Regions from separate parts of the Paenalkalicoccus suaedae genome, predicted to be linked through region 1. Evidence: predicted binding sites of a transcription regulator. Region 1 holds the regulator's gene; the other holds the start of a gene.
The links. The regulator Rex, encoded in region 1, represses fermentation and respiration genes when NADH is low (regulators of the CRP and FNR family bind a similar motif). The targets are predictions, from matches to a motif close to TTGTGAAATATTTCACAA.

Region 1 (4,431 bases):
TGGAAAAAAAGAGTATGCTCTCTATGCTAATTAAAAGCTTTGATGTAGATTCAGACGATCTTAAACCTCACAAAGCGCGAGAGAGGAAAGTTTGGGTGAGCAATGTCGAGTTCCATTGATTATGATATGTCTTACTACTACTATAGGAGGTCCAATCGTTGGCGCCATCATTGCGGCAATTCCCCATACCCCTGTCGCGAGTCCGCGTTCGTTTTTAGGGAACACTTCGAAAATAAGCGCGAGTGACAGTGGCATCATCACGCCACCTCCGATTCCCTGCAGGCCTCGGAATGTAATGAGAGATGGTAGATTCCAAGATAGAGAGCCTAGTACGGATCCGATGGTAAAGATCGTAAGTCCGATCAAAAAGAGTTGCTTTTTACCGATTTTATCTCCGAGGTAGCCGGTTAGCGGCATCGTCATCCCCATTGTGACCATAAAGATCGTAATGACCCAGCCCGTTGCAACGGCATCGGAGTCAAAGACGCGCATTAGCTGTGGCACGGCGGGATTTAGCATACTGTTATTTAATATGATGGTGAATGTTCCGAGTAGAACGGAAATGACAACGAGCCATTTCTGTGGGATTTTAGCCATGGTGTTCTCCTTTTTTGAAGTTGGTTCGCGGTGGTGATGGTTTGGTTAGTGCTTATATAAGTGTGTTTAGATTGAAGGTTTCTTTCGAGTTCCGAATCAGTAATATTCCTCTATCATACCATGTTGGGGTGAAAGTTGCTTACGAGGTGTTTGGTTTACTTGCTAGATGAATAACTGCTAACTAATTTAGTGCTTTTAGCTCTTCGAGCTAAGTGAATAAGTGCCAACTTGTTTAGGGCGTCTAGCTCTTGGAGCTAGACCTTATTTAGATGCCGAAGTGCCAATCTGTTACTTTCGGTTTTGGTAGAGTATCAGGTTTGAGTCGTCAGCTCTGCGGACACTCTACGACATTAGCAGGGTCTAGGTCTGAGCCTCCTCGTGCTGCAGGAGTCGACTGTCGTCTCCTCCTAAACGCATCTCTGTGGGGTCTCATCCCTAGCCAATTCCTGCTAATTGTCTCCGAATGTCCTCCGAGTCTGCCGCCTCTTGAGCTTCTATTGGGGAATGCCAGATTACTTAGAGATGTTCATGATAGTTTGTGTTTCCATTTTGCTTTCTCGTCACTTCTACCACGGTTCGCATCACAACTGGCAATTTTCTCTTCATTTCATTACCGCTTCTCTTCACAACGCAAACCGTTCGCTTCACTTCTTACTTGCTCGTCATTTCTACCACGTTTCACATCACAACTAGCAGCTTTCCCTTCACTTCGTCACCGCTTCTCTTCACAACACAAACCGTTCGCTTCACTTGTTTCTTCGTGCGCTCTTTTATAAGTGGCAGTTGAGCAACTGATGGTGCCTTACTGATGGACTGTGAAGGGAAAGAGAAAGTGAACGTATCAATCCATTTACCGTCGCCGTAGGTGCTCCGAAGCGGCGGGCGCGTATTACCAGTGGTAGCACTTACGCGCGGCGAAAATCCTTTCGCACGTCCCCTGGACGGGCGAAATAGTTGAGCAAGCCACCACCGGTAGTTGCGCCCGCCGCGCAGGGGCACCGAAGGTGACAGCACTTGACCTTGACCTTGATCTTGCTCTTTCCCTTAACCCCAAACAAAAAAGCCCGAACCACATAGGCTCGGACCCTCCCTTAATTCGACGACAACGGATAGTGCTTTAAGAAATAAACAAGTGACTGCAACTCTACCGACAGATCAATATGATGCACACGAACATCGTCCGGTACAGACAGTCTCGCTGGAGTGAAATTCAGAATACCCTTGATGCCAGCTTCCACTAGCTTCTCCGCAATCCCCTGCGCTGCACTTGATGGGACCGTTAAGATTGCAACGTCTAAGTTCCCTTCAATATGACGCTTTAAATCATCAAAATGATGTACAGGTACATCGCCAATGACCGTGCCGACTGTATTTTCGTCCACATCAAAGGCCATCTCAATGCGTGTGTTATTGCTCTTACTGAAGTTGTACTTTAAAAAGGCTGTGCCTAGGTTACCGACGCCGACGAGTGCTACTTTTGTAAGCTCGTCTTGATCGAGTGTTTTGCGGAAAAAGGAGAGGAGGTAATTGACGTTGTAGCCGTAGCCCTTCTTCCCTAATGCGCCAAAGTACGAGAAGTCGCGGCGAATGGTGGCCGAATCGACCTTCACCGCTTCACTTAATTCAGACGACGACACTCTCGTTTTGCCTGACGTCTGGAGTCCTTCAAGAAATCGATAGTATAACGGCAGTCGCTTTGCCGTTGCCTGTGGAATTTTCGCTTGATCCATATCCATCTTGTATGCCCCCTGTAATAAAGCTTTTAACATTATATAAGTAAAACATTAGCCTGCTAGGTTGATAACGCTTCCAATCTTTTAAGTGACAAATAGCTTACTAAAGTAAGCATCCTATCTAGCAGTATATATGTAATAACCTTCACAATCCAGTTTTTTGCGATATTTCCGCAGTCACGTTCTATTCTACACTATTTTGTGTCCCTGTGCAGAGATCTTGGTCATTGAATAGTTGCCAGAGGCACAACACTTCCTGTACGCTTAACGTAGACTATAACGTGAGGATGACCTAGCTATGATTTTATTACAGTGCGCTCAGCTATCCAAATTCTTTGGATCCGAGCAAATTTTATCAAATGTGAAATTGGAAATTAAAAGTCGCGAGCGCGTGGCACTTGTTGGTCGCAACGGCGCCGGCAAGTCCACCCTCTTAAAGGTGATCGCCGGTGAGATGAACTATGATAGTGGCACGCTCATGATTCCAAAGGAGACCACGATCGGCTATCTCGCTCAGGACAGCGGCCTCGAGACCTCCCGCTCGATCTGGGATGAGATGCTCACCGTCTTTACCGAGGTGAGAAACATGGAGAAGACGCTTCGCAAGTTAGAGGAGCGAATGAGCGATCCGATGCAAGAGGACTATGAAAAGATTTTAAAGGAATATGACCAGCTTCAGCTCGACTTCCAGGCTCGTGGAGGGTTTCAATATGAAGCTGACATTCGCAGTATTTTATCAGGACTTCACTTTACTTCGTTTGATTATGATACACCGGTTGAGTCTCTTAGTGGAGGGCAAAAAACGCGCCTTGCTTTAGGAAAGCTTCTGCTCTCTAAGCCGGACCTGCTCATTTTAGACGAGCCAACAAACCATTTGGACATCGACACGTTGACGTGGCTAGAAGGCTATTTGTCCGCTTATGACGGAGCTGTTTTGATTGTTTCTCACGATAGATACTTTTTAGATAAGGTTGTAGGGGTCGTGTACGAGCTGTCGTTCCGCCAGACGCGCCGATTCGTCGGGAACTATTCATCGTATTTAGATGAGGCCGCGAAGCTTGAGGAGCAGGAGTGGAAGCTGTTTGAGAAGCAGCAGGGTGAGATTAAGAAGCTCGAGGATTTTGTGCAACGTAACTTGGCGCGTGCGTCGACGAGTAACCGTGCGAAGAGTCGTCGTAAGCAGCTTGATCGTATGGAGCGCATGGATCGGCCGCGGTCGGACGATAAGTCTGCGCAGTTCTCGTTTGGGATTACGAAGCAGACGGGTAATGATGTCATGAAGATTGATAGCCTCTCACTCGGGTACACGGATGAGGCGCTTGTGACGAACCTTTCGCTCGATCTATCGCGCGGCGAGAGTTTAGCGCTCATTGGTCCGAACGGGATTGGGAAATCGACGCTGTTAAAGGCGATCGTAAAGAAGTTAAAGCCGCTCGCAGGATCGATTCATTACGGTAGTAACGTGGAAATTGGCTACTACGATCAGGAACAAACGGAGCTCCATTCGTCAAAGACCGTCTTACAGGAGCTGTGGGACGATTATCCACAAACGCCGGAGAAGGATATTCGTACGGTACTTGGGAATTTCTTATTTAGTGGCGACGATGTGCTAAAAAATGTCCAAGATTTAAGCGGTGGCGAGAAGGCGCGTCTTGCACTCTCAAAACTGATGATGCAAAAGGCTAATGTCCTCATTCTCGATGAGCCGACGAACCACTTGGATCTCGATAGTAAAGAGGTGCTCGAGGAAGCCTTGATTAGCTATCCAGGCACGATTATTTTCGTCTCGCACGACCGATATTTCGTCAATCGTATGGCGACGCGTGTAGCCGAGCTCTCGCCAACTGGCGTCACAAGCTATCTCGGCGACTACGATTACTACGTGCAAAAGAAGCTCGAGCAGGCTGAGCTAAAGCGTCTTGCCGAGGAGGAAAATAAGCCGGCGGTTTCAGACGTGCAGGCTACTCCTTCTTCTAAATCCGACTATCAGGAAAACAAGGCGAAGCAAAAGAACGAACGTCAGCGAAAGCGTCGCATTGAAGAGCTAGAAAATGCGATTGAGCAGAAGGAAACGGTGATCGAAGAACTAGAAGCGAAGCTT
Region 2 (4,431 bases), 100 kb from region 1:
GAGGTGTTTGCTTCATGTATACGGTTTTCTCAACATTTCTTGTCCCAGACCATAAAGCCGACGAAGTGATTGGACTCTATCAAAAAAGATCACGTAGAGTAGATAAAGCTCCTGGCTTCCTAGACTTCCTTCTTCTTCAAAACGAAAAGAAACCCGGAGAAATTACTGTCCAGCTTTTTTTCACAGATAAAGATAGCTATCTGACTTGGGTCCGCAGCAGTGAATTTAAACGCATTCACGAGCTCGAAAAAAAGTACCCCGATCAAGAGCTCGCAAATATCGTTCCCAAAGTCACGCAACACCAAGTGGTGGCACGATGAAGGTCGATATCAACACGCACCATCTACTTGAAGACGTGACTGCACGCATTTACGAGCGCGATCCTTCTTTAGTAGAAAAGTATGGTGAAGCAGGTAAGCAAAAGTGCTACGAAGATAACCAGCACCATCTAAAACAGCTCCACGCAGCCTATACGATTGATGACGCGACGATGTTTGTCGATTATAGCGTCTGGCTCGATGAGATTTTGCGCAAGCACGGTATGTCGACGCAGCATTTGGTTGATAACTTTGAGATTCTGATTGAATCCCTTACGCAAAATAGCGTAGGCTTCGAGCTCCCGCGAGCAAACGCGTATAGAAGCTATTTGCTTGAGGCGATTGCAAGGCTTGAGCGAGAATAATTAATAATTTGAGAGGGCCTACCACTTCAACTATAGTATGCCCTCTCTTACTTAACTACGTTATCTATCCTTCATATTCCACTATATTCCCATGAAAAGCAGATTGATAAATCTCTCGTATCTCCCTTTCGTGTAATGGAAGGGGACTGCGAGCTAACAGTCGTTTTTGCTTTACCCCATCCATTGTCAAGCTATCTAGTGCAGATTCAGGAATATTAAACTCCCCTAGTGTTTTTGGAATGCCTACATCATTCACCAATTGCTTAAGCTCTGCCACGCAGCGCTTTGATGCTTCATCTATCGATAGACCGTGGGCCTCGGGCTTCATTGCGTAATAGATAGTAGCCATTCGCTCCTCACAGCTTTTGCGAATATAACCCATTACATAAGGCAGAAGTACCGCGTTTGACTCTCCATGGGATAAATGAAACTGACCACCTAACGGATATGCTAACGCATGGACTCCAGCCACTCCAGCATTAAAAAAGGCGAGTCCTGCCATGTAGCTACCGTAGCTCATATCTGTGCGAGCCTGTTCGTCCTTCCCATTCTTAACCGCCGCTCGGATCGATTTTGAGATAAGGCGAATCGCTTCTAGTGCAAGTCCGTCTGTTGTAGGACTAGCATGAATAGAAAGGTAGCCCTCGATAGCGTGAGTTAAGGCGTCCACGCCTGTTGCCGCTGTAACACGTGGCGGCACAGTAAGAGTCAGCATTGGATCAATAATTGCTACATCTGCAATTAAATAATCGTGAGTAACGACATCCTTCGTCGTTTCGAGTGAGAATACAGCAATATTAGTCACCTCTGAGCCTGTCCCTGAGGTAGTTGGAATGAGTAGCTTTGGAAGGCCCTTTTCCCTTACAGCTTTAGATCCTGTTAAGTTTAAATAGTCTTTCACATCACCTTTGTGATGTGCCATCACAGCGGCTAGTTTAGCTAAATCAAGCGCGCTTCCACCACCTAAACCAATAATAAGATCAAATTCCTCTTGCCGTACAAACGTTACAAGTTTTTCACCCTTAGCAATCGGAGGCTCTGGAACGACATCACTATATGTTGTAATGTCAAAGCCAGCTTCTTTAAGTGGCTTTGTTACATGGGTAGTAAGTTTTAACTCCTCGAGCATTGGGTCTGTAACAAGTAAAATAGATGTAGCACCTAGACGAGTTACTTCTGGCACAAGATGCTTTAAAGATCCAAGCCCAGTAAAACTTAAAGGTGGGAGTACAATTTTTTCGACAGTCATTCTTTATGTCCCCCCTTTACATAGCTACTCATAGTAGCCTTCCGTTGATTTACGAAACTGCTTAAATTGATTGGCATCATGACCAAACCAGACATCTGATTTTGTTTCGTGTGCGAGTTTACGAATTTTTTCTACTGCGTTTGAATATCCGAGCGAATCGTAAATGATGCCAGGCGGTTTAATTGGTGGTCCAAAGCTTTCGGCCGTATAGATCGCGTCAGAGGCAAGTATAATGCCGCCTGTGTCTGGCATATCAATGTGAAGACCAATCATGCCCCATGCATGACCACTCCCAAAATTTAATACTCGAATTCCCTCCGCTAATAGTAGGTTATCCTCTGTTCGTTTAATTTGACGCCACTGAAGGTTATTTTTAATCCAAGCATCAATATCTGCCCAAACGTAGGCGCCCTCTTTTGCATTATTAGCATACGTTTTTAACGTCCCACTAAGCTCATCTTCATGAACGATAATCGTCGCATTCGTAAATAGCTCTAAGCATCCTGCATGATCTAGATGTAAATGCGAGGCAACCACATATTTTATATCCTCAGGCCTGACATCGAGCTGCTCAAGTCGGTTGTGTAAATAGCACTCCTCTTCCATTTGAATCGGAAACATTTTTTGCGTTATTTGACCCCAACGTCCATCCGCCCCCATCGAATTCGGATTACAAGCCGTATCAAATAAAATCTTCCCTTCCGGATGATCAATTAGCACTGTGTATACCGGGAACTCCACAAACTCGGTTGGTGCATTTGGATTATCAATTGTTGCAGGGTTGTGCATTGCAATCATCCAACTCTTGTCCATCTTCATTCGACCATTATCCATGACATAGAGCTTCGGTCTTGCCTTATTAATGTTTACCATTGCATGCCCTCCTTCAATTTATCGTTCAGGTTTTCATATACTTTTAATGCAAGTAACGTGCCAACTCGACAAATACCTTTCTACTAAGGAAAGTCAACTTGTTATTTTTGTCAATTGGTGATAAAATTCACCATAATAATGTAAGCGCATTCATTTCATCCACAAATTATACTGGTGAACATTCTCACCAGTTGGTTCAAATACTCACCACTTAGGGGGTGCTCTTTTTGCAACGAGTAATTCCATACGAGAAAACGATTGAATTTTCGACGGATGGTATCTATGTTGTCGATGGGCAAGGCATTACGCTTTATGTCAATACTGCCTATGAAGAAATCACTGGGTACGCTAGAAATGAGCTCGTTGGGCGCCACATGCGCGAGCTCATTAACGCTGGCTACTTTGATCAGTCCGTTTCCCTTCACGTATTAGAGCGCAAACAGCAAGTAACTATTTTACAAAAAATCGGTCAGCAACAAAAAGATGTCATGGTAACTGGTAATCCTATTTTTGATGATCACAATAACATTCAGCTCGTTGTCACAAGTGTTCGCGATATTACGCAACTTACTCGCATGACAAACGAATTAAAACGTGAGCGCAGTCGTGCCAAAATGAATCGACATATGTATACGTTTACGCTAAATAAAGAGCACACTTTTTTCCTCAGCCCACAGATGAATCAGCTTATTGAGACGATCGAACGGATTGCGGATTTCCCAACGAGCGTGCTACTACTAGGTCCAACCGGCGCTGGCAAAGAGGTGTTAGCCAACCTCATCCATAGCTCAAGTTCGCGTAAAGATAACCCCTTCATTAAAATTAACTGTGGCGCGATTCCGGAGAATTTGATTGAATCCGAGCTGTTTGGCTATTCGCGCGGTGCCTTCAGCGGCGCAAGTAGTGATGGCAAAATAGGTTTACTTGAGCTAGCTGATGGTGGGACCGTACTACTCGATGAAGTAGCAGAGCTTCCCCTAGCTGTTCAGGTGAAGCTATTGCGCGTTTTGCAAGATAAACATATACAAAGACTTGGAAGTGTAAAGTCACGTAAAGTTGATATCAGGCTGATCTCCGCCACAAACAAGCCGTTGCGTAAGCTTGTTGAAGAAGGTCGGTTTCGAGAAGATCTCTACTATCGACTTCAAGTGATCGAGCTTATCATCCCACCATTACGAGAGCGAAGCGAAGACTTGCTCGCTCTCATCGACTACTTTTTTGACTATTACGTAAGACAATACAGCATCCAAAAGATGATGGATCCAGCAACTAAGCTCTTGCTCCTAAACTATCACTGGCCGGGCAACGTACGTGAGCTTAAAAATGTGATTGAGAGTATGGTTGTCTCCGTCCCCGCAACAACTATTGAGCCCGACGATCTACCTCGTCATTTAAAAAACATTGGAATAAATGCTTCTACTATGTCTCTTAAAGAGCAGCTTAACGAGGTTGAAAAACGCATCGTTTATAAAGCACTAGAGGATCACCCATCTCTCCGTCAAGCAGCCAAGCAGTTAGGAATCGATCACTCGACGCTTATAAAGAAATTACAAAAGTGGGAAAGTTGTTAATTGAATAGACACTTAAAGACTGGGACAGTCTGTAACGCTCCTGTCCCAGCCTTAAG

Region 2: the regulator Rex is predicted to act here: its motif matches at 2,920-2,937, upstream of ahlS (AhlS family quorum-quenching N-acyl homoserine lactonase).

Annotation. Positions count from the first base shown of each region.
Region 1 covers NZ_CP041372.2:719,986-724,416, reverse strand. The annotation lists gene FLK61_RS04140 (recombinase family protein) at 1-119, shown strand, start outside; partial or broken gene FLK61_RS04135 (MFS transporter) at 142-597, opposite strand; gene FLK61_RS04130 (redox-sensing transcriptional repressor Rex) at 1,689-2,333, opposite strand; gene FLK61_RS04125 (ABC-F family ATP-binding cassette domain-containing protein) at 2,629-4,431, shown strand, end outside.
Region 2 covers NZ_CP041372.2:616,742-621,172, reverse strand. The annotation lists gene FLK61_RS03610 (antibiotic biosynthesis monooxygenase family protein) at 15-320, shown strand; gene FLK61_RS03605 (globin family protein) at 317-682, shown strand; gene FLK61_RS03600 (iron-containing alcohol dehydrogenase) at 747-1,931, opposite strand; gene ahlS (AhlS family quorum-quenching N-acyl homoserine lactonase) at 1,956-2,804, opposite strand; gene FLK61_RS03590 (sigma-54 interaction domain-containing protein) at 3,032-4,375, shown strand.